DNA from 4 places in the Lentzea sp. NPDC036955 genome. Region 3 is predicted to be linked to each of the others. Evidence: riboswitches for the same ligand, from Rfam matches in the RefSeq annotation. Region 3 holds a riboswitch; each other region holds the start of a gene.
What was found. Region 3 has a riboswitch for cobalamin ahead of ACZ7CF_RS02620 (ribonucleoside-diphosphate reductase subunit alpha). Riboswitches for the same ligand answer to the same signal wherever they lie in the genome.

Region 1: another riboswitch for cobalamin. It lies ahead of ACZ7CF_RS01775 (CbtB domain-containing protein); the one in region 3 lies ahead of ACZ7CF_RS02620 (ribonucleoside-diphosphate reductase subunit alpha).
Region 2: another riboswitch for cobalamin. It lies ahead of ACZ7CF_RS26330 (FecCD family ABC transporter permease); the one in region 3 lies ahead of ACZ7CF_RS02620 (ribonucleoside-diphosphate reductase subunit alpha).
Region 4: another riboswitch for cobalamin. It lies ahead of ACZ7CF_RS32445 (LPXTG cell wall anchor domain-containing protein); the one in region 3 lies ahead of ACZ7CF_RS02620 (ribonucleoside-diphosphate reductase subunit alpha).

Annotation. Positions count from the first base shown of each region.
Region 1 is NZ_JBVJRC010000001.1:360,633-366,105, forward strand. It holds gene ACZ7CF_RS01750 (phosphoribosyltransferase) at 1-339, shown strand, start outside; gene ACZ7CF_RS01755 (antibiotic biosynthesis monooxygenase family protein) at 295-588, opposite strand; gene hisG (ATP phosphoribosyltransferase) at 585-1,445, opposite strand; gene ACZ7CF_RS01765 (phosphoribosyl-ATP diphosphatase) at 1,460-1,723, opposite strand; gene ACZ7CF_RS01770 ((2Fe-2S)-binding protein) at 1,830-2,480, shown strand; cobalamin riboswitch at 2,529-2,703, shown strand; gene ACZ7CF_RS01775 (CbtB domain-containing protein) at 2,736-2,924, shown strand; gene ACZ7CF_RS01780 (CbtA family protein) at 2,941-3,690, shown strand; gene ACZ7CF_RS01785 (GntR family transcriptional regulator) at 3,727-4,440, opposite strand; gene ACZ7CF_RS01790 (GntR family transcriptional regulator) at 4,471-5,004, opposite strand; gene ACZ7CF_RS01795 (hypothetical protein) at 5,105-5,473, shown strand, end outside.
Region 2 is NZ_JBVJRC010000007.1:541,619-547,091, forward strand. It holds gene cimA (citramalate synthase) at 1-1,301, opposite strand, end outside; gene ACZ7CF_RS26320 (ABC transporter substrate-binding protein) at 1,504-2,484, opposite strand; gene ACZ7CF_RS26325 (ABC transporter ATP-binding protein) at 2,481-3,221, opposite strand; gene ACZ7CF_RS26330 (FecCD family ABC transporter permease) at 3,221-4,243, opposite strand; cobalamin riboswitch at 4,279-4,421, opposite strand; gene ACZ7CF_RS26335 (YciI family protein) at 4,505-4,924, shown strand; gene ACZ7CF_RS26340 (3-isopropylmalate dehydrogenase) at 4,989-5,473, opposite strand, start outside.
Region 3 is NZ_JBVJRC010000001.1:531,724-537,196, reverse strand. It holds gene ACZ7CF_RS02620 (ribonucleoside-diphosphate reductase subunit alpha) at 1-2,818, opposite strand, end outside; cobalamin riboswitch at 2,922-3,131, opposite strand; gene ACZ7CF_RS02615 (hypothetical protein) at 3,195-3,362, shown strand; gene ACZ7CF_RS02610 (LysE/ArgO family amino acid transporter) at 3,328-3,876, opposite strand; gene ACZ7CF_RS02605 (LysR family transcriptional regulator ArgP) at 3,976-4,833, shown strand; gene ACZ7CF_RS02600 (DUF998 domain-containing protein) at 4,968-5,473, shown strand, end outside.
Region 4 is NZ_JBVJRC010000010.1:171,192-176,664, reverse strand. It holds gene ACZ7CF_RS32455 (terpene synthase family protein) at 1-359, shown strand, start outside; gene ACZ7CF_RS32450 (FAD-dependent monooxygenase) at 462-1,550, shown strand; adenosylcobalamin-variant (AdoCbl-variant) riboswitch at 1,619-1,690, shown strand; gene ACZ7CF_RS32445 (LPXTG cell wall anchor domain-containing protein) at 1,739-2,986, shown strand; gene ACZ7CF_RS32440 (hypothetical protein) at 2,983-3,396, shown strand; gene ACZ7CF_RS32435 (hypothetical protein) at 3,411-4,178, shown strand; gene ACZ7CF_RS32430 (CbiQ family ECF transporter T component) at 4,201-5,232, shown strand; gene ACZ7CF_RS32425 (ABC transporter ATP-binding protein) at 5,229-5,473, shown strand, end outside.

The DNA of each region.
Region 1 (5,473 bases), 170 kb from region 3:
TGCGACCGCGAACGGGCCGAGGCCGCGCGCAGGACCGCGCTGTACCGGCGGGACCGGCCGCCGCTCGTGGTCGAGGGGCGGGACGTGGTCGTGGTCGACGACGGGCTGGCCACCGGTGTCACCGCGCGGGCCGCCCTGCACTGGCTGGAGCGACGAGGGCCGAACCGCCTGGTGCTGGCCGTGCCGGTCGCCGCGAGGCAGTCGGTGCGCACGTTCAGCACGCCCGTGGTGGCGGTGCTCCTGCCGCGGCACCTCGGTGCGGTGAGCCGGTGGTACGACCGCTTCGAGCAGACCTCAGACGCCGAGGTCCTCGAAGTGCTGGACCACCGGGAACGGTGAGTAGAACCGGTGCAGCAGCTCCGACCACCGGGCGTAGGACGGGCCCTGGCGGAACCCGACCGTGTGCGCCTCGACCGACTCCCACTGCACCAGCAGCAGGTACCGGTTCGGGTCCTCCAGGCACCGCGACAGCCGCAGGCCGAGGAAGCCCGGCGAGGCGGAGATCAGCTCCCGCGCCTCGCCGAAGACCTCCTCGAACTCCGCCGCACGTCCGGGCAGGACGTCCAGCACGGCGTGCTCCAGGATCACAGGCGGCAGAACCGGATGTCCGAGGCCAGGATCGCCTTGGCGCCGATCGCGGCCAGCTCGTCCATGACCCGGTTCGCGTCGCGGCGGCGGACCATCGCCCGCACCGCGACCCAGTTCTCGTCGGCCAGCGGCGCGACCGTCGGCGACTCCAGGCCCGGCGTGAGGCTGATCGCCTCGTCCAGCAGCGTGCGCGGGCAGTCGTAGTCCAGCATCAGGTACTGCTGGGCGAACACGACGCCCTGCAGGCGGGCCTGCAGCTGCTTCTTGGCCGGCGAGAGCTCCGAGCCCGCGCGGTGCACGAGGACCGCCTCCGACTCGCAGATCGGCTCGCCGAACGCCACCAGGTCGTGCTGGCGCAGCGTGCGGCCGGAGCCCACGACGTCGGCGATCAGGTCGGCCACGCCGAGCTGGATGGAGATCTCGACCGCGCCGTCGAGGCGGATCACCGTGGCGTTGATGCCGCGGCGCTTGAGGTCGCGGCCGACCAGCTTCGGGTAGGCGGTGGCGAGCCGCTTGCCCTCCAGGTCCTCGACCGTCCAGTCGGTGCCCCGCGGGCCCGCGTAGCGGAAGGTGGACCCGCCGAAGCCCAGTGCCAGCAGCTCCTCGACGGAGGAGCCGTTGTCATCGGCGCCCGAGTCGGCGGCCAGGTCGCGGCCGGTGATGCCCAGGTCGAGGTCACCGGACGCCACGTAGATCGCGATGTCCTTGGGACGCAAGAAGAAGAACTCGACCTCGTTGTTCGGGTCGAGCACGGTCAGGTCGCGCGGCTCGTGCCGCTGCCGGTAACCGGCCTCGGTCAGCATCGCGGAGGCGCGTTCGGCGAGCGCGCCCTTGTTCGGGACTGCTACGCGCAGCATCGGTCAGCTCTCCGTCAGAGGTACTTGTAGACGTCGTCGAGGGTCAGGCCGCGGCCCAGCATGATCACCTGGAGGCGGTACAGCAGCTGCGAGATCTCTTCCGCGAGCTTCTCGTCGGACTCGTACTCGGCGGCGATCCAGACCTCGCCCGCTTCCTCCAGGACCTTCTTGCCCTGCGCATGGACGCCGGCCTCAAGCGCAGCCACGGTGCCGGAACCCTCCGGCTTGGTGCGGGCTCGTTCGGTCAGTTCGGCGAACAGCGAGTCGAAGGTCTTCACGGGGGCACATCCTCCCACCTCCGGACGGGTGGTCCACACCGCGGTCACCTCTGTTCCAGCCCGTGGACGTGATCTGTCCTGCATGGACACCCAGTAGCGTGAATCTGTGTCGGAGTTCGCCGAAGTCCTCGCAGCGCTGCGCCAGGTGCGCGGCATCAACCCGTTCTTCGCGCTGGACGTGGGCCGTCCGGACGACTCGTGGCTGCCGGGGACGGCACTGCTCGAAGGCCCCGCCCTCAGGGAGACCATCGACGCGATCGCGGCCCGCTACAACGCCGCCGAGCCCCGCGTCGCCGCCAGCCTGTTCTTCCTCAGCTACACCGCGCGGCTGCTCAGCCCGCTCACCGCGACGGACCTGCCGATCGACGTGCGCCCGGAGAACCTGTGGTGGCAGCACCACCGCCGCAACGGCCTGAGCGTCCGCATCGACACCCCGCGGCTCGGCCCGCGCCCGGCGGAGGCGCTCGCACCGGTCGTGGAGGCGGTCCACGCGGTCGTGCCCGTGGCACGCGGTCTGCTGTGGGGCAACGCGATGTCGAACATCGCGGGCGCGCTGAAAATGGTGGTGCGAGCGGGTGCGCTGAGTGCGGAGGAAGCGGAGGAACGCGGCAACCGGCTCATGGCAGCGCCACCGTTCGAAGGTGCCGGGGAATTCGTCACCCTGCCCGGCGAGGTCGCGTTCCTGCGCCGGTCGTGCTGCCTTTACTACCGCGTTGCCGCAGGTGGGAAGTGCGGGGACTGCCCTCTTGTGAAGTGATGAAGACGACAACTCTTATGGCCGGTTGTGCGTGAACCGCCGTTCACCTTACGGTGCACGCGCCGCAGTGACGGGAAGCCGGTGGAAATCCGGCGCGGTCCTCGCCACTGTGACCGGGAAGCGATCCCCGCCGAGCACGTCACTGGTCCCGCGAGGGGCTGGGAAGACGCGGGGGCAGCGTTGATCCGGGAGTCAGGAGACCGGCTGCGGCGCCGTAAGGAGTTTCACCTTCCACGAGGTATGGAGGAGCCCGTCATGACGAGCCCCGCAGCAAGCCTGTCCGCCGTCCGCGTGCCCAAGTGGGCCTTCGCCGTCTCACTGCTCGGCCTGATCGTCACCTACCTGGTCCTGCAGGAGAACGGCCTCGCTCTCGGTGCGAGCTCGGAGCTGCTGCACGAGTTCTTCCACGACGGCCGCCACGCCCTCGGCGTTCCCTGCCACTGATCCGCTGATCACGCAGATGACGACCACGTACAGGTCGATCGCACTGCGCGGACTCGCGGCCGGCGCCATCGCCGGTACCGCCTCCGCGCTCGTGCAGCTCCTGGTCACCGAGATCCCCATCCGCGCCGCACTGGCCGTCGAGGAGGCCCGCGCCCCCGCCGGTGACGGCCACTCCCACTCGCACGGCGAGGAGGGGCTGGTCAGCCGCGGCGTCCAGATCGCGGGCGGCATGCTCGGCGTGGTGATCGTCGGCATCGCCGTCGGCCTGGTGTTCGCCACGGCCTACGCGCTGTCGAAGCGCTGGTTCGCCGACCGCACGCCGTTCACCCGCAGCACCGCGTTCGGAGTCGCCGTGTTCGGTGCGGTGGCGCTGCTGCCGTGGCTGAAGTACCCGGCGAACCCGCCCGCGGTGGGCGACCCGGACACGGTGAACTACCGCACCGCGCTGTACCTGGGCGTGGTGGTGGCCGGTCTGGCGATCGTCTGGGGAGCGAGCTGGCTCGCCTCGGCACTGGCCGCGCAGCCGCACCCGGTCCGCGTGACCGCGGTGCTGCTCGCGGTCGTGGCGGCGGTGGCGGTGGTGCTGGTGGCGTTCCCCGCGCCGCCGGACACGATCCCGGCGGACATGCCGGTGGCCGTGCTGTGGCAGTTCCGCCTCAGCTCACTCGCCCAGCTGGCCACGCTCCACGTCGGTCTCGGCGTGGTGTTCGGCCTGCTGGTCGATCCGGCGACACGCCGGGCGAAGGCACCCGTCGCGGTTTCCTGATGGTCCGGGGCGGTCGTCGCGGCGACCGCCCCGGGTCTACAGGGCCTGGTGGTAGCGCAGCTCGTAGCGGTGCGAACTCTTGATCAGCACAGACGCCTCCACCGGGCGATCGTGGTCGCTGTAGACGACCCGCAGCTGCCGGATGACCGGCGTCCCGCCGGGCAGGTCGAGCGCCTCGGCTTCCGCAACGGTCGGTGGGCGCGCTGAGATCCGGTCGACGAACGACCGCTGGACGAAGCCGAGGTCAGCGAGCGCCCGAGGTGCACCGCCGCGGATCTTCGCAGGTCTGGCCAGGGCGGTGTCACCGGCGATGTCCACCGGGTAGTACGACGCTGACAGCTCCACCGGCTGGTCCTGGTGGCTGAGGATCCGGGTGCGGACGACCGCCGGCACTCCGGGGCCGAGGCCCAAGCCCTCGGCCACGTCGGCCGGAGGGACGACCGTGTCGACGGCGAGCAGCTCGTAGCGGAACCGGCCTGCCCCGGGCTCGATGTAGGCAGCGGCGTCGACCACCAGCGGTTCCCGGTCGCGGACGTACACGCCCTTGCCGGCGCGGCTGTCGAGAAGACCCTCGTCCTTCAACGCCTTCAGCGCGTGCTGGATGGTCGCGTTGGCCGCACCGTGCTGTGCGACGAGCTGTGCGGTCGACGGCAGCTGCGCACCCGGCGGCAGCTCTCCGCGCATGATGAGGTCGCGCAGCTCCGCCGCGATCTGCTCGTGCCGGGGCCGGACGTCACGTGCGCGGGGCAATGCCTGCTCCTCGGAACTTCGTCTGGACGGTCATGGCGTCAGCTCATAACGCAGCCGCCGCCCATCGGACACCATCGTCATCACGGTGGCCTCGACGGGCCGATCCTCCTCGGTCAGCAGCGAACGCGCGAGCAGCAGAACGCAAGACGGGCCCTCGAGTCGCAACGCGGTCCGCTCGTCCACTGTGGCCAGACGAGCGCTGACGTCCTCGCGCACCCGCTTCGGGGGATGACCGAGCCCGGCGAGGAAGGCCACCGCGCCACCGGGGATCTTGCGCGGCTCGGCGAGGCGGGTGCCGCGAGCGATGACCACGGGGTAGTGCGAGTCGACGAGTTCGACCGGCTGGCCGTCGAACAACATCAGGCGCCGCCTGACCACCACCGGATCACCTCGTTCCAGGTCGAGCATGGCGGCGACCGCGGCGGTGGCGGGCACTTCCTCGACGCCCAGCAGCTTTTGGGTCCCCTCACCGCCGTGCACCTGCGCCTCGGCAGCCCAAGCGTCACCGGGTTGACCGCTCACGTACGGCATCGAGACGCTCGTCCACGAGCGCACGGTCGTCATCACTCACGCTCCTCGGCTGGGTCCTGCGCGTACCGCTGTCATAGACCCTAGTCATAGGATCAGCTAGGTACATTTCGGATATTGCAGTAAGGTTGCCCGGATGATCAACGCCCCTTACATCACCGCTTGGAGCGCAGAGCAGGATCTGCCCTACGAGTTGGTGGTGCGTCCAGGCCACGGCATCGGCTACGCGGACGAAGTCCTGACTGATCGGGACACCCGCGGTGTGTTGTGGCTCCGCAGCCCGATTCGCCACGAGGTGGGACGCCCTGAGTTCGGCCGGGTGCACCCGCTCAGGCAGCGACGAGCCATGCGGCGGTTGCTGTGCCAGGTCTGCGCGGGACCAGCGGACCGCACGGACGACGGCGTGCTGTGGCTGTTGCGCGACTACCGCAACGACTGGCCGCACTGGCCGGAGGGCATGGGGTGCAACGAGCCGCCCGTGTGCCGATCGTGCGTCACGCTCTCC
Region 2 (5,473 bases), on a different contig from region 3:
ACCCGCTCCCCCGCCACGTGCACCTTGACCGTGGCCTCGGACACGATCTCGCCGTCCGAGCGGTGGTCGAGCACGACCCGGTAGGACTCCAGGGTGAACGGCGGGGTGTCCAGTTCGGACAGCTCGCCGCGCAGCAGCAGCTCCAGGGAGGCGTCGGCGGCCTCGAACGACCAGCCCTTCGCCTCCAGGTCCTTCACGCGCTTCAGCGCGGTCCCGACCTCGGTCCCCCGGCCGGCCAGGTCGAGCCCGAACTCACGTCCCTTGAGTTCGAGGCTCGCCCGACCGGCCATCTCGGTGACCAGCACCCGCATGTCGTTGCCGACGGTGTCCGGATCGATGTGGTTGTACAGCTCCGGGTCCACCTTGATCGCGCTCGCGTGCAGACCCGCCTTGTGGGCGAATGCTGACGACCCGACGTAGGCCTGGTGGGTGTCGGGTGCGATGTTCGCGATCTCGGCCAACGCATGGGAGACACGGGTGAGCTCGGCCAGCGCCCCGGTCGGGAGCACCTCCAGGCCGAGCTTGGTCACGAGGTTTCCCACGACGGCGAACAGGTCCGCGTTGCCTGCTCGCTCGCCATAACCGTTGGCGGTGCACTGGACGTGCGTCGCGCCTGCCTGGACGGCGGCGAGGGTGTTCGCCACGGCGCAGGACGTGTCGTCCTGGCAGTGGATCCCCACCCGGAAGCCGGTCTTCGCGATGACGTCGGCGACCGTCTCGGCGAGGCCGAGCGGCAGCTGGCCGCCGTTCGTGTCGCACAGCACGACGACGTCGGCGCCACCCTCCACAGCGGACTCCAGCACGCGCAGCGCGGTGTCCGGGGAGAAGGCGTAGCCGTCGAAGAAGTGCTCGGCGTCGAGGAAGACGCGCCGGCCGTTGTCCTTGAGGAACCGGACGGTGTCGCGCACCATCCGCAGGTTCTCCTCGGCGTCGGTGCGCAGCGCGCGCTCGATGTGCCGCAGGTCCGACTTCGCCACGAGCGTGACGACCGGTGCCTGGGAGTCGAGCAACGCCTTGACCTGCGGGTCTTCCTCCACACGCACACCGGCCCTGCGGGTCGCGCCGAACGCGACCAGCTCGGCGTGCTTGAGCTCCAGGTCCCCCGCCGCCGCGCGGGCGAAGAACTCCGTGTCCTTGGGCAGAGCGCCGGGCCAGCCGCCCTCGATGAACCCGACGCCGAGCCCGTCCAGCAGCCGCGCGACCGCGAGCTTGTCCGTGACGGAGTACGAAATGCCCTCGCGTTGTGCGCCGTCGCGCAACGTCGTGTCGTAGACGTGGAACTCGTCGGCGGGGCCGGCCATCGCGGGTCATCTCCTGTCCAGGACAAACAAAAAGACCCCCCGCGGATGCGAGAGGTCTGCGCGTCGGGTGCCAGGGGCGGCGACTACCCGACGCGCTCGTCGATAATGATGGCGGTGTGCTGAGCCATGACCGGGATGCTGCCACAGCTCAGCACGACGTACCAAGTGACGGGAGGAAATCTCCCACTATCTGGTCACGGGTTCACGCCTGGGACAGGTACCGCGCGAAGGCCTCGATGGAGGCCGGGTTGCGCGGCGACTCGACCAGTGCGGCGTACGGCAGCGCGTAGAACCGCTTGTTCCGCACGGCCGGCGAGTTCTGCAGCGGTGCGTAGCCCTCCAGGAACCGCTGCTTCTCCTGCGGGGTGTTCGCCTCGCCGTCGGCGTAGTCCACGATGAGCACGACGTCGGGGTCGCGCTGCACGACGGCCTCCCAGTTGACCGTGGTCCAGCTGTCGTTGAGGTCGCCGAAGACGTTGTCGCCGCCGGCCTTGGAGATGACGTCCTGCGGGGCCGCGTTCCTGCCGGAGGTGAACGGCTGGTCCTGGCCGCTGTCGTAGAGGAACACCTTGGGCCGCGGCTTGCCGGCCATCAGCCTGCCGGCGTTCTCGATCTGCTGCTGGTAGCCCTTGACCAGCTCCTCGGCCCTGGCCTCGACCCGGAAGATCTTCCCGAGGTTGCGCAGGTCCGTGTAGAGCGCGTCGAGGGCGGGCATGATGCCGCGCTGCTTGCCCACGCCGTTGCGACACGCCTCGGTGAGCTGGTAGGTGGCGATCCCGAGCTGCCGCAACGCGTCCGGGGTGAAGCCGGTGCTCTCGCTGAAGCCGTAGTTCCAGCCGGCGAACACGAGGTCGGCGTTCGCGCCCTGCACGACCTCCTTGGAGATCTTGTCGGACAGGTGCTTGCCGCTGTCGAAGTCGGCCTTCCACGGCGAGGTCCGCACGTCGACGGTGTCGATGCCGTTGACGACGTAGCCGGCCATGTGGTCCCTGAGGCCCAGCGCGAACATCAGCTCGGTGATGCCGGTGTCGTTGGTGACCACTTTGGACGGAATCTTGTCGTAGGTCACCTGCTGCCCGCAGTTGGTGACGGTGACGGGTTCGGTCGCGGAGGTGTCCTGCGCGACCGTGGCGCCGCACCCGGAGACGAGCAGCAGGGCGGCGGTGACGAGTGCGGTTCTCACGGGGTGACCTCCTGGTCGAACAGGAGCTGGGGGACTCCTGTCGTGGGGTGGGCGACCACGTGTGCGGTGACGTGGAAGACCTTGGCGACGAGCTCGGGCACGAGGACCTCCGCCGGGGTGCCGGAGGCGACCACCCGGCCCTCGTCGAGGACGTAGAGGCGGTCGCAGTACGACGCGGCGAGGTTGAGGTCGTGCAGCACGGTCAGGACGGTGACGCCGAGTCCCCGCGCGAGCGCGAGGACGTCGAGCTGGTGGCGGATGTCGAGGTGGTTGGTCGGCTCGTCGAGCACGAGCACGCGGGGTTGCTGGGCGATGGCGCGGGCGATCAGCACCCGCTGGCGCTCCCCGCCGGAAAGGCTGAGGAAGCTGCGGGCGGCGAGGTGCCCGACGTCCACTGTGGCCAGAGCATCGGCGACGACAGCGGCGTCGCGCACGGGGTCGCGGTCGTGCGGCAGCCGGCCCATCTCCACGACCTCGGTGACGGTGAAGTCGAACTCGACCTGCGACTCCTGGGTCAGCGCGGAGAGGTCGCGGGCGAGGCCCTGTCGCCTGTGGACGTTCTCGCCGTCGAGCAGGACCGCGCCGGCGTCCGGTCGCAGCGCCCGGTAGACGCAGCGCAACGTCGTCGACTTGCCGCTGCCGTTCGGCCCGACGATGCCGACCACCTCGTCGCAGGCGTGCAGCGTGATGCCGGAGATGATGTTCCGCACGGTGACGTCGTGCACCTCGACGCGCATCAGCGGCCTCCGAAGACGTACGCCCTGCGGCGCATCAGGAAGATGAAGCACGGCACACCCAGCGCGGCCGTGATGACGCCGAGCGGCAGCTCCTCGGGTGCGGCGAGCATCCGCGCGGCGACGTCCACCCACACCAGGAAGCTCGCACCCGCCAGCGGTGCCAGGGCCAGCACCTTGCGGTGGTCGGCGCCCACGACCATGCGCGTGAGGTGCGGCAGCATCAGCCCGACGAACCCGACGGCCCCGCTGACCGCCACCAGCACCCCGGTCATGGCCGCGGTGACGACGAAGAGGTGCGTGCGGAACCGGTTGACCCTCACCCCGAGCGTGGTCGCGGTCTCATCGCCCATCGCCAGCGCGTTCAACGGCCGCGCCTTGGTCATCAGGTAGGCGATGCCCAGCGCGGTCACGACCGTGGCGACCGGCAACGACCTCCAGTCCGCCCCGCCGAGGCTGCCGAGCAGCCAGAACATCGCCGCCCGCGCCGCCTCCCCGTGCGGTGCCTGGAACACCAGCAGCATCGCCACGGCCGAGAACCCGTAGGCGAGCGCGGTGCCGGTCAGCACGAGCCGCAACGGCGTGAGCGCCCCGCTCGACCGCGCGGTGAGGTAGACGAGCGCGGTGGCACCGAGCCCGGTGAGGAACGCCCCCGTCGACAGCGCGTACACGCCGAGCCCGGACAGCACCCCCATCGTCGCGACCGCCGTGGCACCCACGCTCGCCCCCGAGGAGATGCCGAGCACGTACGGGTCGGCCAGCGCGTTGCGGACCATCGCCTGGATCGCGACGCCGACCGCGCTCAGCCCCGCGCCCACGACGGCGGCGAGCAGCACGCGCGGCAGCCGGATGTTCCAGACGATGTGGTACTGCCCGGCGAGGTGGGCGGGCACGGTGCCGCCGGTGACCGCCTGCCACAGCAGGTCGGCGGTCACGCCGAAGGGGACGGAGACGGGGCCGAGCGCGACGCCCGCCACGATGCTGACGACGAGCACGCCGACGAGCGCGCTGATCTTCCCGATCACATGTGCCCTTCCCGCAGTCCACGGCAGGAGTTGGAGTCCTATGTCTGCCGTGTGCGGGCATTCGGGCTCGTCCCCTGGCCGGGGACCTACCGTTGCGGGTCAGCGCCGGACTTCGACCGGTCTTCCCCCACGCACGACTTCGGGTGACCCTACCTGCGCAAACAGGAAGTTCGAAAATTTCTCCGCTGTGATGTCGATCCGGCGGGGTGCCCGTTCGACCTGTGGACGTCAGCGAGCAGGGCACAACGCAGGGAGACCACCGTGAAGTACATGCTGATCATGCGCGCCACCGACGAGGCCTACGCGAACATGGGCGAGCTCGACTTCGACAAGATGCTGGAGGTCGTGGGCGCGTTCAACGACGAGCTGATCCGGGCCGGGGTGCTGCTCGCCGCCGAGGGCCTCGCCGACCCGTCCGAGGGCGTCGTCGTCGACTTCTCCGCCGAACCGGCGATCGTGACGGACGGCCCGTACGGCGAGACCAAGGAGCTGTTCGGCGGCTTCTACCTGCTCAACGTGTCCTCGCTGCAGGAGGCGGTCGAGTGGGCGAAGCGGATGCCGATGGCCGGGCCCGGGTTCAAGACCGAGATCCGCCGCGTGCCGACGATCGACGAGTTCCCGCAGGACAACGAGTGGATCCAGAAGGAGCGCGCCTGGCGCGAGTCCACCGCCCAGCTGTGAAAGTCACGCGGGGACCTTTCGTGCTCTACAAGAGTACGAAAGCTCCCCGCGTGCACTACAACGGTCAGCCCGTGCGGACGTTCGAGGACACGAGGGCGGCCAGGCGGTCGCCGATCGCGTACGTCGCGCCCGGCGACTGGTGGTCGCGGGTCGCCAGGTCGAACGCCACGGACGCCTCGATCCGGCGCGACGCCTCGTGCTCGCCGAGGTGGTCGAGCAGCAGCGCGACCGACAGCACGGCGGCCGTCGGGTCGGCGATGCCCTGGCCCGCGATGTCCGGTGCCGAACCGTGGACCGGCTCGAACATCGACGGGTTGCGCCGCGTCACGTCCATGTTGCCCGACGCGGCCAGGCCGATGCCGCCCGTGACGGCGGCGGCGAGGTCGGTCAGGATGTCGCCGAACAGGTTGTCCGTCACGATCACGTCGTACCGGGCGGGGTCGGTGACCAGGTGGATCGTGGCCGCGTCCACGTGCTGGTACGCCACCGTCACGTCCGGGTGCTGCAACGAGACCTCCTCGACCACGCGCGACCACAGCGAGCCGGCGT
Region 3 (5,473 bases):
AGTTCCGCATGCCCTGCCGCACCTTGGCCCGCAGTGCGGCCCAGTCCATCGTGGACCCGCGGTCCTGCTCCAGCTCGTCCGCGGCGCGGTGCCGCGCGAGGATCTCGACCGAGTCGATCGGCAGGACGCCCCGCGACCACAGCGACCCGTCGAACGACCGGTACGCGCCGCGTTCCCGGGCCAGGTCGGCGGACGCCTCGATGGCGTAGTAGCTGATCTCCTCCATGCTGCGGTCCGCGAACTCCACGGCCTCCTGCGACGCCATCGGCGTGCCGAGCGTGAACAGCGCGTCCTGGAACCCCATCAGCCCGAGACCGACCGGCCGGTGCCGCAGGTTGGAGTCCCTGGCTTCCGGGATCGTGTAGTAGTTCACGTCGATCACGTTGTCGAGCATCCGCACGGCCGTGCGCACCGTCTTGCGGAGCCGGGCGTGGTCGATGCCGTCCTCGGTGACGTGCCGGGCGAGGTTGACCGATCCCAGGTTGCACACCGCCACCTCGTCGACCGCGGTGTTCAGGGTGATCTCGGTGCACAGGTTCGACGAGTGCACCACGCCGCTGTGCTGCTGCGGTGACCGCAGGTTGCACGGGTCCTTGAACGTGATCCACGGGTGGCCGGTCTCGAACAGCATCGTGAGCATGCGCCGCCACAGGTCCACGGCCTGGACCCGGCGGAAGACCTTGATCCCGCCATCGTCGGCCTTGGCCTCGTAGGCGCGGTACTTCTCGGCGAACTCGGCGCCGAACGCGTCGTGCAGGTCCGGCACCTCGTCGGGGGAGAACAGCGTCCACGTGCCGCCCGTGCGGACCCGGCGCAGGAACTCGTCCGGCACCCAGTTCGCGGTGTTCATGTCGTGGGTGCGGCGGCGTTCGTCGCCGGTGTTCTTGCGCAGGTCGAGGAACTCCTCGACGTCGATGTGCCAGGTTTCGAGGTAGGCGCAGACCGCGCCCTTGCGCTTCCCGCCGTTGTGGGCGAGGCCGGCCGTGGTCAGGTAGGACTCGTCGGTCTCGACCTCGAGGTCGAACACCTCGGGGACCACCTCGGTCTCCCGCACGTCGCGGACGCGCGAGAACACCATGCCCCGGTGCTCGACCCAGTCTGGCTCGGTGGTCGGGCGGCAGCCGGCGAGTTCGGCGATGCCCTCGACGGCGGGAACCCCGACGTCGAGGTCCTCGCCGGCAGAGGGGATGCCGAGGCGCAGCAGCTGGTAGCGGGCACCCGCGGCGAGCGACCGCGACGTCGTGGTGAAGTGGACCTCGACGCCGCGGGAGGCACCGCCGCTCGACTCCAGCAGGCCTTGCAGGAGCTTCCGGGTCTGGGCGTGCGGCAGGTGGGAGAACCTGCGGGCGATCCGCTTCCGGCGGTCGTCGTCGTAGAGGTCCTCAGGCGTGAACGGGAACGCGGAGGCACCCACCTCGGGTTCGGAGGCCCAGTGGATCCACACGCGGGTGTCGTCGCGGCCGTTCTCCCGGAAGGGGACACCGCGCGCCGACAGGTGCTCGCGGACGAAGTCCAGGTGCGCGTCCAGCCCGGGTTTCCCGGAGACACCCCACCGCACCCCGTCCTCCGACAGGTGCCCGCCACCGAGCAGGACGCCGTACAGACGAGCATCGTCCTCGCTGAAACCGGCGACGGGCACGACCTCCCGCGGAACCACCCTGGCGACGAGGTCACCCTTCTCCAGCCGACCGGCGTCCACCCACTCCGGCCGCACCTCGTCGCCGGCGAGCTGCTTGAGCGTCCGCGCGTTCTCCTGGCCGAGCGGCACGCCCCTGACGGCGTACAACGGGTGTCCGGCGGTGACCCTGAGGGGTGCGGCGGAGTGCTCGACCTCCACCTCGACCATCGGGTCGACCTGGTCGTAGAGCATGACGTCGGTGACCTCGCGGTAGGTGCCGCTCACCCCGAGCACGAGGTCGCCGGCCACGACGTCCCTGATCGCCTTGACGCCGTCGGCGGTGTGGACGCCGGTGTCCGGTGCGAAGCACTGGTTCACGGCCACGGCCGTGTCGTTCGCGATCTTCAGGAACGGCACCACGCCCTGCGACGTGCCGTTGGTGCCCCTGATGTGCGCGCCGATGCCGCGCACCGGCGTCCAGTCGTTGCCCAGGCCGCCCGCGAACTTCGAGAGCAGCGCGTTGTTGCTGATGCCGTGGAAGATGCCGCCGAGGTCGTCGGCCACGGTGGTCAGGAAGCACGACGACAGCTGCGGCCGGGTCGTCCCGGAGTTGAACAGCGTCGGTGTCGAGCACATGAAGTCGAACGACGACAGCAGCTCGTAGAACTCGACCGCGCGGGCGTCGGGGTCGTCCTCCTCCAGGGCGAGGCCCATGGCCACGCGCATGAAGAACGCCTGCGGCAGCTCGTAGCGGCGGCCGTCGCGGTGCAGGAAGTAGCGGTCGTACAGGGTTTGCAGGCCCAGGAACTGGAACCGGAGGTCACGGGACGGGTCCAGCGCCGATCCCAGGCGGGCCAGGTCGAACGAGGTCAGCCGGGGGTCGAGCTGGCCGCAGTCGACGCCGTGCCGCACGAACGAGGCGAAGTACGACGGGTAGCGCTCGGTCATCTCGGCGTGCGACAGCGGGACGCCGCACGCCTCGGTGCGCAGCCGGTCCAGCAGCAGGCGGGCGCTGACGCAGGAGTAGTCCGGGTCCTGCTCGACCATCGCGCGGGCGGCCATGATCGGCGCCAGGGCGAGCTCGGCGTCGGTGATGCCGTGGTACAGGTTCCGCTTGGTCTCGGTCAGCACCGCCTCGGCCGATGCGTTCGGAAGATCGGCACAGGCTTCCTCGATGACCACTGAAAGGCGGTCGGGCACGCTCTCTCCTCGCGAGCTGGGCCCAGGAGGAAAAGCGCATGCGCGCACCGTTCACCGGTGCACACAGCTGCCCTCCCTCGGGGCACCGTGTCGTGCGCGCAGGCTTGCGCGCACCCCGGTGGCAGGTCTTCGGACTCGTGGGCGTCGAACTCGCGCCTACCGGCCGTCGCTTCCCAGGTCTCGCGACCCAGTGCTTCGTTGACGGCTTTCGTTCCCACTCACCGCTGCGGGGCAGTCCCGGACTCGCACCGGGTTCCCTCTTGCCTCACCGGCCCGTTGTCCGGGCCGGTGAACCACCAGTGCGGCAGATACTACATGTGGTGGTGGGTCCTTGATCACCACCCAACATGCGTGTCCCCTGGGTAGGGTGGTCGGCGTGGGTGAGGTTCGGCCGCGGGTCTTCTACGGTGCTCTGCTCAGTGCGGGGCTCGCCTCCGCGTCGCTGTTCGCGGGAGCCGCGGCGCCGGTGACGAGCGGCGTGCTGGCCGGCTGCGCGGTCGCCGCGCTGGTCACGTCCCGGCGATCAGCGCGACCCCGAGGCTGATCATCACGGCGGCGATCACGCCGTCCAGCACGCGCCACGCGCGCGGCTTCGCGAACAGCGGGCTGAGCAGCCGGGCGCCGAACCCGAGCGCGGCGAACCAGGTGATGCTCGCCGTCACCGCGCCGACGCCGAAGAGCCAGCGGCCGGCGGCGATCGACCCGAGCAGCAGCACGGTGTCGAGGTAGACGTGCGGGTTGAGCCACGTCAGCGCGATCGCGGTGAGCACGGGCCGGTGCCGGGCGCCGGTGTCGGCGTGCAGGGCCTGCGGGCGCAGTGCGCGCCGCGCGGCCAGGAACCCGTACCCCAGCAGGAAGAGCCCGCCCACGACCGCGGCGACGGTGACCGCCTGCGGCCACCGGGTGACGATCGCGCCGAACCCGGCGACGCCCACGGCGACCAGGACCGCGTCCGACACGGCGCACACGGCGACCACCTTCGCCACCGCCTCGCGGCGAAGTCCTTGGCGCAGCACGAAAGCGTTCTGGGCGCCGATCGCGACGATCAGGGTCATCATGGTGCCGAAGCCGAGCAGCAGGTCTGTCACGCGGTCCACGCTATTGACGCGTTCTTGATGAGGCCAGCTGAAGATTCTTACGTACCATTAGCGCTCGTGATGGACCTCGACCTGGTGCGCACGCTGCTCGCGGTGGTGGACAGCGGCACGTTCGACGCCGCCGCCACCGCGTTGCACGTCACGCCTTCCGCTGTCTCGCAACGCATCAAGGCGCTCGAACAGCGCACGGGCCGGGTCCTGCTGGTCCGCGCCCGCCCGGTGCGGCTCACGCCGTCCGGTGAGGTGATCGTCCGCTACGGTCGGCAACTGCTGGCGCTCGACCAGGACCTCGGGGCGGCGCTCGGCGAGGACGCGGTCGTGCGGGTGCCGATCGCGGTGAACGCCGACTCGCTCGCCACCTGGTTCCTGCCCGCGCTGCACCGCGTGCCGCCCGAGCTGCGGATCTCGTTCGACCTGCACCGCGAGGACCAGGACCACACGACGGCGTTGCTGCGGCAGGGAGCGGTGATGGCGGCGGTGACGTCGTCGCGCGAACCCGTCGCCGGCTGCTCGGTGCGCAAGCTCGGCCACATCCGCTACGCCGCGATGGCCGCCGAGTCCTTCGTGAACCGGCATGCGGCCGGGCCGTTGAAGTCGTGGCTGCCGGACGCCCCGGTCGTGGTGTTCGACCGCAACGACGACCTCCAGGACCGCTTCGTCCGCACCCTGACGCGGGGCCGCGGCGCGTCCGAGCACCGCCACCACGTCCCGTCGTCCGAGGTCTACGTGCGCGCCGTCGCCACCGGCCTGGGCTGGGGCATGGTGCCGCCGCAGCAGGTGCTCGACGGCCTGGTCGACCTCGCTCCCGGCCGCACGGTCAGCGTCCCGCTGTACTGGCAGCAGTGGAAGCTCGACTCGCCCGCACTCACCGCCGTGGCCGAGGCGGTGGTGGCCGAAGCCGCGCAGGCGCTGCGCTGAGTCCCCGGGGTGGGGCGACGCGCCGCCGAACCGGGCTCGTGCTCCCGGCCGGGAACCTGTCCGGCGCCTGAGAGCATCCTGTCGGCTTCCTGAACCCAGGAACCCCAGGGGTTCACCCGCTCGTTGACCGGTTTGTGCTGATTCCTCGCCTCGCCGCCACCGGCGGTTCGCTCGCGGTCGTCGCGACCGTCGCCATGGTGGGCCTGCTCGACCTGACCGTCGGCGCTCTGCACCGCACGATCAGCGAGTACGCCCTGGGCGACTACCGCCCGGTGTTCGACGTGGCCGTGCTGCTGCTGGTCGCGGGCTCGGCCGGCATCCTCACCGCGCTGGTCCACAAAGGACTGACCCGGTGGCGGTCGGCGGGCTCGGTCGCGTTGCTGCTGTGGTCGTTCGGCCTGCTGCTCGTGGTCGTGTTCCCGAAGACGAACTGGGCGATGGGCACCAACCAGCTCAGCGGCAGCATCCACCGGTTCGGCAGCATGGTCGCGTTCGTGAGCCTGCCCGTCGCGGTCGTCCTGCTGGCCCGGCCGTGGCTGCGCGACCACGTCTGGGGGCGACACGCCAGGTGGACGATGGCGTCGGGTTTGTTGAGCGTTGTCGCATTCATGCCGCTGCTCTACGCCATTGTGCTGGGTGC
Region 4 (5,473 bases), on a different contig from region 3:
GCGAGGTGCACAACATGGTGCGCGTCGTCGAGAACTTCCTCGGCGTGCCGCAGAGCCGTGCCTTCGAGCTGACCTACGCGCTGATGGACGCCCGGCTCGGCCAGTTCGTGCGGTCCGTCGAGACCGACCTGCCGAAGATGTTCGACGACCTGGCCCTGGACGCCGGTGCGCGGGCCGGCCTGACGCGGTACGCCGACGAGCTGAAGGACTGGATCGCCGGGATCATCCACTGGCACGAGGAGACCAGCCGGTACGACGAGGCCGGCGCGCTGCCGGTGGGCCGGCTCCCGGTCTTCCACCGCGGTCCCACCGGTCTGGGCACCGCGGCCGCCCGGCTCACCTCCCGAACGCCGGGCTGAGCCCCCGGTCAGCCCCGGTCAGCCACTGACAGCCGTTGGTCAGCCCCCGGTCAGCGCACCCCGCCACGGTGTGCGCATCGGCCACTCCACAGGGGGAGCACCATGACGAACGTCCTCATCTCCGGCGCCAGCATCGGCGGTCCGGCGCTGGCCTACTGGTTGCGCCACCACGGCTTCGACGTCACCGTCGTCGAACGCCACCGCGGCCTGCGCCCCGGCGGCCAGGCCGTCGACGTCCGCGGTCCTGCGCTCGACGTGGTGGAGCGGATGGGCCTGGGGGACCGGTTGCGGTCCATGACCACGGGCATGCGCGGCATGAGCGTGGTCGACGAGGAGGGCACCGAGCTCCACCGCTCCACCGAGCACACGCTGACCGGTGGCGACCTCGCCAGTCCCGACGTCGAGGTCATGCGCGACGACCTGGCCCGCCTGCTGTTCGACGCGGTGGAGGGCGTCGAGTACCTCTTCGACGACACCATCACCGCGATCGACGGCACCCGCGTCACGTTCGAGCGGGCCGCCCCGCGGGACTTCGACGTGGTCGTGGGCGCGGACGGGCTGCACTCGAACGTCCGGCGGCTCGTGTTCGGTCCCGAGGCGCAGTTCGTCCGCCACCTGGGCACCAACCTCGCCGTGTTCACCGCGCCGAACTTCCTGGGCCTCGACCACTGGCAGGTGTTCCAGCAGGGCGAGGTCGTCGGCGGCGGGGTCATGAGCGCCCGCGCCAACGCGGAGTGCCGGGTCTACATGGGGTTCTACGGCGAGGTGGACTTCGACCACCGCGACGTCGAGGCCCAGCGGCGGCTGGTGGCGGAGAAGTTCGCCGACGCCGGGTGGGAGTGGCAGACCGCGCTCAAGCACATGTGGGAGGCGCCGGACTTCCACTTCGACGCCATGGCGCAGGTCCGGATGCCGTCCTGGTCGCGCGGCGGCGTCGTGCTGCTCGGCGACGCCGGCTACTGCGGTTCGCCGTTGTCCGGTCAGGGCACGAGCTTGGCGCTCGTCGGTGCGTACGTGCTGGCCGGCGAGCTGAGCGTGAACCGCGAGACCGCGTTCCAGCGCTACGAGGAGCTGCTGCGCCCGTACGTGACGGCCAACCAGGACATGGCGCTGAAGAACCAGGCCAACGGCGGGCAGCCGACCGAGGAGTTCGCCGCGGTCGTGAGCTCCTTCCAGCTCCCCGGCCGCTGATGGCCCGGCTCACAGCCATTTGACTCGGGGTGATCCCTCCCGCACGATCGGGTGGACAACAGCATCCGCACGCCGCGGGGGAAGCCGGTGGAACTCCGGCGCTGACCCGCAACGGTGACAGTCCGAATGCCCGTGGCGCGCGGTGGCTCCATCGACCCGTCGAGGACAGCGGGGCAGGGGGAAGAGCAGTGATCCGGACATCCGCGCTGGCCGCAGTGGTAGTGGCCGCGCTCGTCGTGACACCGGCCGCTCAGGCGGCTGAGCCGCCGTCAGCGGGAACGTGGCTGGCCGGCCAGTTCGTCGGTGGCGACCACCTGGTGAAGGGGCCGGACCTCGTCGACCACGGCCTGACCGCGGACGGCGTCTACGGGCTCGCGGCCGCCGGTGTCGGCCGGTCGACGGCGGTGCGGGCCGCGGCGTGGCTCGCCGAACCCGAGCAGTTCCAGTACTTCGCGGGCGACGGCGAGGCCGAGTCCTACGTCGGTGGCCTGGTGAAGCTCGCGCTGGTCGCGCAGGCGCTGGGCACCGACCCGCACGCGTTCGCCGGTGCCGACCTGCTCGAACGCCTTGCGGCGCTGCGGGAGGAGTCCGGCCGCTACCGCGACCGCACCGACCCCGACTACGACCAGACCAACGCGTTCACGCAGGCGCTGGCGATCATCGTGCTGACCCGCGCCGACCAGCCGGTGGCGCAGCCGGTCGCGTTCCAGGTGTCCACGCAGTGCGCGGACGGCGGGTTCCCGATCTCGTTCGGGCAGCCGGTCTGCAAGTCCGATGTGGACGCGACGGCGATCGTGCTGCAGGCGTTGCAGGCGGCGGGGGAGCCGACGGCGTCCGCGCGGGCGCTGGACTGGCTGGTGGCGCAGCAGAAGGCGGACGGCGGGTTCCCGTCGGCGTTGCAGGGCTCGAACGCCAACAGCACCGGCCTCGCGGTCGGCGCGCTCGTCGGGGGCGGCCGGACGGTGGCCGCGGACCGGGCTGTGGCGTACCTGCGGTCGTTGCAGGTTGGCTGTGCCGGACCGGAGGCCGCTCGCGGCGCGATCGCCTACGACAGCACGGGTTTCGAGGTCTACGGCGCCGTGCGCGCGACCACCCAGGCGATGCTCGGCCTGGCCCGCAAGGGCCTCGCCGACGTGTCGTTCGCCGGTGCCACGCCCGGTGTGCCCGCGGTCGACTGCGCGACCCCGCCGACCACCACGCCCCCGTCGACCACCGCACAGCCGACCGTGCCGCCGACGACGACCGCTCCGGTGACCACCTCGTCGACGGCCACCCCGGTCGCTCCCGCGCCGGCCGGTCCGACGCCCCCGGCCACTCAGCGGCTCGCCGCGACCGGCCCCGAGGAGGCCGTCGCGCTGACCCTGCTCGGTTCCTCCGCGCTGCTCGCCGGCGCCGTGCTCGTCCTCGTGTCCCGTCGTCGGAAGGTTGGTGCGTGATGCGCCGCATCCTCGCTGTCCTCGCCCTGGTCGCGAGCTCGTTCGTCGTCGCACCCGCCTCCGCCGCGGACTGCGCGGGCGTGAAGGTCGTGGTGGACTTCACCGCGCTGGGCGGCGGCGTCCAGACCGGCTGCGCTCCCGGCGACCCGGCCACCGGTCTCGCCGCGCTGACCGGCGCGGGCTTCACGTACTCGTTCGTGCCGCGCCAGGCCGGTTTCGTGTGCCGGATCAACGCGCTGCCGAACCCGTGCACCGCGCCCACGACCAGCGCCTACTGGTCGTACTGGCACGCCTCGCCCGGCGGTTCCTGGGCCTACAGCTCCGCGGGTGCGGGCAGCTACGACCCGGCGCCCGGCAGCGTCGAGGGCTGGGCGTTCGGTGCCGGCACCGCCCCCGGCGCCACCCCGTGACGAGGTTCTTCTGCGTGCTGGCACTGGTGATCGCCGCGGCGGTCCCGGTGCCGGCTCAGGCGGCGGGCTGTGACGGCGTGACCGTCGTCGTCGACTTCCGCGGTCTCGGCGGTGGTGTGCAGCAGGGGTGCGCGGCGGGCAGTCCGGGTTCCGGGGTGGCGGCGCTGGCGGCGGCCGGGTTCAGCTACGCCTACGCGTCACGGCAGCAGGGGTTCGTCTGCCGCATCAACGGCAGGCCGGGCACCGACACCGACAGGTGCGTCACCACCTCGCCCGCCACCGCGTACTGGTCGTACTGGCACGCGCCACCCGGTGGTTCGTGGTCCTACAGCAACCAGGGCGCGGCGACCTACGTGCCGGCCCGCGGCAGCGTCGAGGGATGGGCGTTCGGCGCGGGGGAGCAGCCGGGGATCGCCCCGCCGGCCGCACCCGCACCTGCACCGCCACCGGTCCAGCAGCCGCCCGCTCAGCAACCCCCTGCCCAGCAGCCTCCGGTCCAGCAACCGCCCGCACCACCGCAGGTCCCTGTGACCCCGCCTGCCGGGCAGCCGTCCACCACTGCACCGCCCTCGTCCTCTGCCGCGACGACTTCGGCGTCGGCTTCGGAGCCGTCTTCGAGCACGGCCGCCGCCGTGACCTCGGCCGCGGTCGAGGAGAAGGCGCAGCAGCAGGACCAGGAGCCGGGTAGTCCGTTGTGGACGGTGCTCGGCGTGCTGGCGATCGGCGCGCTGGTCATGGCGGGACTGCTCGTGGCCCGTCGCCGGCGCAGCGCGGAAGAGTGAGCGCTCGGCGGAGGTCCGCGGCGTGAGGCTCCACTCCGGCGCGTGGTGGCTGTGGGCCCTGGGCCTGGCCACCGCCGCCAGCCGCACCACGAACCCGTTGCTGCTGGGCCTGGTCCTGGCGGTGGCGGGGGTCGTGGTCGTGACGTGCCGCGCGAACACGCCGTGGGCGGAAACCTATGGTGTGTTCCTCAAGTTCGGTCTGCTGGTCATCGGCCTGCGGGTGCTGCTGCACGTGTTCCTCGGCGGCATCGCGGGCCCGACGACGTTGTTCACCCTGCCGCAGGTCCCGTTGCCGGACTGGGCGCAGGGCATCCGCATCGGCGGACCGGTGACCGCGGAGGGGCTGGTCTTCGCGCTGTACCAGGGGTTGTTGCTCGCCACGATCCTGAGCTGCGTCGGCGCCGCGAACGCCCTCGCCAACCCGAAACGCCTCCTGCGCTCCCTGCCCGCCGCGCTGTACGAGGTGAGCGTGGCCGTGGTGGTGGCGCTGACCGTTGCGCCGCAACTGGTGTCATCGGCGCGTTCGGTCCGCAGAGCCCGCCGGTTGCGCGGCGACACGGCCCGCGGCGTGCGCGCGATCCGCACGATGCTGGTGCCGGTGCTGGAGGACGCGCTGGAACGCTCGCTCGTCCTCGCCGCCTCCATGGACTCGCGCGGCTACGGCCGCACCGCCGGCATCTCGCGCCGCGACCGCGCGGTGACCGGCGCACTGGTCCTGGCGGGCCTCTTCGGCCTCTGCATCGGCACGTACGGCCTGCTCGCCGACGCCTACTCCGGCTGGCCCCTGCTCGCGCTCGGCGTGCTGCTGGCCGTCGCGGGCCTGCTGGTCGGCGCCCGCCGGGTGCCGCGCACCCGCTACCGCCCCGACCGCTGGACCCCGCGCGCGGTCGCCGTGGCGCTGAGCGGCGTGGCGAGCGCCGCGGCACTGGTGCTCTCGACCGACCCGGCGCTGTCGCCGGCGACGGTCCCGCTGCAGGCACCCGAACTACCGCTCGCACCGGCGCTGGCCGTGCTGGTGGCGCTGGCACCGCTGGGGATCGCGAGGGAACGATGATCAGGTTCGAGGACGTCACCATCACCTACACCGGCACCCCGGTGCTGGCTGGCCTGTCCGCGGAGATCCCCGAGGGAGAGCTCTGCCTGGTCGTCGGCCGCACCGGCGCGGGCAAGTCGACGTTCCTGCGCGCGATCAACGGCCTCGTCCCGCACTTCAGCGGCGGCACCCTGGAGGGCCGCGTCCTCGTCGACGGCCGCGACACCGCCCACCACCCACCCCGCGAACTCGCCGACGTGGT